2 regions of the Candidatus Stoquefichus sp. SB1 genome follow, and region 2 is predicted to be linked to the other one. Evidence: a T-box and tRNA genes for the amino acid it is inferred to sense, from the RefSeq annotation. Region 2 holds a T-box; the other holds one or more tRNA genes.
The links. A T-box is a leader RNA that pairs with one kind of tRNA and senses whether it is charged. The one in region 2 lies ahead of asnS (asparagine--tRNA ligase), so its partner is inferred to be a tRNA-Asn.
Positions count from the first base shown of each region.

Region 1: it encodes a tRNA-Asn, which carries the amino acid that the T-box ahead of asnS (asparagine--tRNA ligase) is inferred to sense. The anticodon was not compared.

Region 1 is NZ_LN852696.1:647,687-650,080, forward strand. Features, by position in the region: gene BN1865_RS15595 (aminotransferase-like domain-containing protein) at 1-1,024, shown strand, start outside; gene BN1865_RS15600 (hypothetical protein) at 1,083-1,424, shown strand; tRNA gene BN1865_RS15605 (tRNA-Asn) at 1,509-1,584, shown strand; tRNA gene BN1865_RS15610 (tRNA-Glu) at 1,592-1,667, shown strand; tRNA gene BN1865_RS15615 (tRNA-Val) at 1,676-1,751, shown strand; tRNA gene BN1865_RS15620 (tRNA-Thr) at 1,766-1,841, shown strand; tRNA gene BN1865_RS15625 (tRNA-Lys) at 1,847-1,922, shown strand; tRNA gene BN1865_RS15630 (tRNA-Leu) at 1,937-2,019, shown strand; gene BN1865_RS15635 (hypothetical protein) at 2,172-2,394, shown strand, end outside.
Region 2 is NZ_LN852694.1:527,292-529,685, forward strand. Features, by position in the region: gene tsaD (tRNA (adenosine(37)-N6)-threonylcarbamoyltransferase complex transferase subunit TsaD) at 1-620, shown strand, start outside; gene BN1865_RS06360 (redox-sensing transcriptional repressor Rex) at 607-1,254, shown strand; T-box leader at 1,302-1,513, shown strand; gene asnS (asparagine--tRNA ligase) at 1,553-2,394, shown strand, end outside.

The sequences.
Region 1 (2,394 bases), on a different contig from region 2:
ACATAATGATCCTATTAGTGTTTTACAGTATGGGATTACTGAAGGAGATCAAGGATTAATTGATGCATCAATTAAGTTTTTTAATAGAAATGAATTAGCATTTAAAGATGGGGATAAAATGCTGATTACTTCTGGATCACAGCAAATTATGGAATTTGCTGCTAAATGTTTATGTAATGAAGGCGATGTTGTGATTTGTGAAAATCCTAGTTTTTTAGGAGCACTTAATGCATTTAAATCATTAGGAGCGCTTTTAAGAGGTGTTGAATATAAAGAGGGACAATTAGACTTAGAAGCATTAGAAAACGCCTTACAAACCAAACCAAAGCCTCGATTCATGTATCTCATTCCTAATTATCAAAATCCAACAGGAATGACAATGTCATTAGAAGTTAGAAAGAAAATTTTAGAGTTAGCAAAAAAATATGAAGTCCTTATATTAGAAGATAATCCATATGGTGATTTAAGATTTGAAGGAGAAGCAATTCCTTCCATCAAATCTTTAGATCAAGATGGTCTTGTGATTTATGCAGCAAGTTTATCTAAAATTATTGCACCTGGTATGCGTATCGCATGTTGTATGGGACCACAAGAAATTATCAATAAATTTACGGTTGCTAAACAAGCAAGTGATGTTCATTCTAATTTATGGGCTCAAAAAGTCATGGCAAGATATTTAACTGAATATGATATGGATCAGCACATTCAATCTATTCAAAAAATATATCAGGCAAAATGTGAACTTATGTTACAGGAAATCAAAAAATATTTTCATCCAGCCGTAGAATATACAATTCCTACAGGTGGTATGTTTATTTGGGTGACTTTACCAAAACATATCAATATGCAGGATTTTGTGAAAAAAGCACTTGCTCAAAGAGTAGCAGTCGTACCTGGGAATGCATTCTTGGATGATGATCAGAAAGAATGTCATAGTTTCAGAATGAACTTTTCTACACCTACAAATGAAAAGATTAAAACAGGTGTTCAAATATTAGGTCAATTAATGTATGAAATGTATTAAAGTTCGTCATATTTTTTATGAACTTTAACATATAATAGAAAGTCGGGAGGAATAAAAAATGCCATTTATAACATTTACAACTACAAAAACATTAACATTAAATCAAGAAAAGGCATTGAAAAGCAGTGCTGGTAAACTTATCTCTATTTTACCAAATAAAAAAGAAGAAAATCTCATGATTCATATTGAAGATAATCAAGTTATGTATTTTAAAGGAAAAGAAATAGATTGTATGAAAATTGAATGTCAATTATTTCATGAAATAGAATACACATACAAAAAAGAGTTTGTTGAAAAATTAATGAAAGAGGTAGAAGAAATTACAAAAATACCTGTTTGCCAACAATATATGTCAATTGAAGAATATGATCATTGGGGTAAAAATGGAGAATATGTATAGAAGTCAAAATATTGGCTTCTTTTTTTATAAAAAGACTTGCATTAATGAGTATGATGTGATAATATATTTAAGCACAAACAAGATGCTTGAATAGCTCAGTTGGTAGAGCAATCGGCTGTTAACCGATCGGTCGTAGGTTCGAGTCCTACTTCAAGCGCCATTTTTGTGGCCTGTTGGAGAAACGGTTAACTCACATGCCTTTCACGCATGCATTCACGGGTTCGAATCCCGTACAGGTCACCATATTTTTTGGAGGTTTAGCTCAGTTGGGAGAGCATCTGCCTTACAAGCAGAGGGTCAGCGGTTCGAGCCCGTTAACCTCCACCATTTTTTATTTATAAGCCGGCTTAGCTCAACTGGTAGAGCAACTGACTTGTAATCAGTAGGTTGAGGGTTCAAGTCCTTTAGCCGGCACCAGATAAGACCCGCTAGCTCAGTCGGTAGAGCATCTGACTTTTAATCAGAGGGTCAGGCGTTCGAGTCGCCTGCGGGTCACCATTTTAATATATGCTGCGGATGTGGTGAAACTGGCAGACACGCTAGACTTAGGATCTAGTGCTTCGGCGTGCAGGTTCAAGTCCTGTCATCCGCACCAATTTATTCAAAAACAGAAATTGTATTGATATAATCAATATAAATATCTATTTATCCGAACTATTTTAGGTGAGTTCACTAAGAAAAATCATAGAAAGCGGCAGTAACATTCGTTACTGTCGTTTTTTTTACATTTATCTGGACGAATTTAATATGGAGTATATTAGCGAAGTTAAAGAAACTGCTCTTAAAAGAGAAGAGGCTATTCAAGAAGTTAAATATAATTTAAAAAAATATGCACAATTAAAGACTTTGCCACAAAAGTTTGAGGATCGTATAACATCTTTCACATCCTCTCTAATAAGTGTAACAACAGATCATATTACGTATAATGCTTATAAAATATTATATGCTTTAATTCGTGAAGATGAAGATG
Region 2 (2,394 bases):
GTTTAGTCGTTAGTGGAGGCCATAGTGAACTGGTTTATATGAAACATGAGTTTTCTTTTGAGGTGATTGGACAAACTTTAGATGATGCAATAGGCGAGGCTTATGACAAAGTTGGGCGTGTTCTTCATTTGCCATATCCTGGTGGGCCAGTGATCGATAAGATGGCGCTTGAAGGAAAACATCGTTATCCTTTGCCATTGCCATTAAATGATGAATCCTATAATTTTTCTTTTAGTGGTTTAAAATCAGCAGTGATTAATTTGTGTCATAATGCTTCACAGCGTGGTGAAGATATTGTTCCTGTTGATTTAGCATGTTCATTTCAGGAAGTTGCTTTGGATGTTATGGTGTCTAAAACAATAAAAGCGGCAAAAGATTATCAGGTCAAAGAAATTATTGTTGCTGGCGGAGTTAGTGCCAATCGAGGATTGAGAAAAAAATTAATGGATGAAAGTCCGATTAAAGTCTTATTTCCACCAATGGCCTATTGTACTGATAATGCCGCAATGATTGCCTCAGCAGCTCGGATTATGTATGAGCATCAAAAGTTTTCAGCACTTGACTTGAGTGTCAAGCCATCATATGATTTAGAGGAGGAAAGTGTTGATGAGTCATATTGAAAAAAAGCATCAAAAAATTTCTAAAGCAACAATGTCTCGTTTTCCTATTTATTTAAAAGCATTGAGAAATATGCAACATGAAGGAAAAGACAATTTTTTATCAAGTGAATTGGCTGAAGCAACAGGTATTCTTGATACAACTATTCGTAGGGATTTTGGTTTTTTAACAAGTAAAGAATCTTTAGGTAAAAGAGGAATTGGTTACGATACAAAAGATATTATTAATATTTTAAATAATGTTCTTGGATTAGGTTTAGATGAACCCATTATTCTAATTGGTGTTGGAAATTTAGGAAGTGCAATTTTAAAGTATAATCGTTGGCAGTATACAGTTGGTAAAATTGTTTGTGGTTATGATCAAGATCAAAATAAAGTGGGAGAGCGTTTTGGTGTAAAGCTTTTACATATTGATGATTTAGAAGATACTTTTCCACAAGGCTGTAAAATTGCTATTTTGGCTATTAGTGATCATGTTCAAGAAACAGTCGATCGTTTGATGGCATTAGGAGTCAAGGGAATTGTTGATTTTACACATACACATTTTACAGTACATAGTGATGTTGCCGTGCAAACTGTTGATGTTGTCGTTGCAATTCAGGAATTGGTCTTAAAAATGCATGCAAATGATGAATAAGATAAGAAAAGTATTGAAATAATAAAGAAAAAGTGTTAATAATAATGTTACAAGTAATGATTTGAGAACGTATTTTTAATGATATTTGAAAGCGACTCTTGGATGGTGTAAGCAAGAGAAATATCTAAAATATGGAACACTCAATGAACTGGGTAGGAGAAAATAAAGTAGACTATCCCGTAAGACTGCGTTAGAGTCTAAGAGTGCATAATCTTTGATTATGAATAAGGATGGTACCGCGATATCAGTCGTTCCTTTGATAGGAATGGCTTTTTTTATTGGAGAAGGAGGAATAAGAATGTTTGAATTTATGACTGTAAGAGAACTCTATGAGATGGTTATGTCTGGTGCAGAATTTGAGACAGAAAGTCTTGAATATGTTGAATTAGATGGCTGGGTACGTACAAATAGAGATAATGGAAAAGTAGGATTTTTAGCTTTAAATGATGGGACATATTTTAGAAATTGTCAGGTTGTTTATTTAGCTGAGGCATTAACTAATTATGATGAAGTGAAACATATTAGTACAGGAAGTGCAATTCGTGTATTAGGAAAGTTTAAGTTAACACCTGATGCGAAACAGCCATTTGAAATTGAAGCAACACAGGTTGTTGTAGAAGGTGCTTGTGATGATGATTTTCCACTTCAAAAGAAAAGACATTCTTTTGAATATATGCGTGAAATTCCCCATTTGAGACCACGTGCAAATACTTTTTATGCTATTTTTAGATTGCGAAGTGTTTTATCAATGGCAATCCATGAATTCTTTCAATCACAAGGATTTGTCTATGTTCATACACCAATTATTACTGGTAATGATGGTGAAGGGGCTGGAGAAATGTTTAGAGCAACAACAATTGATAACACAGATTTTGATAAAGATTTCTTTGGTAAAGAAGCTTTCTTAACAGTTACTGGTCAATTGCATGTTGAAGCTTTCTGTATGGCATTTAGAGATGTTTATACTTTTGGTCCAGCATTTCGTGCTGAAAATTCAAATACTTCACGTCATGCTAGTGAATTTTGGATGATTGAACCTGAAATTGCTTTTGCTGATTTAGAGGATGATATGGATTTAATTGAAGATATGGTTAAATACTGTATTGATTATGTTTTAGACAATGCTCCAGAAGAAATGAA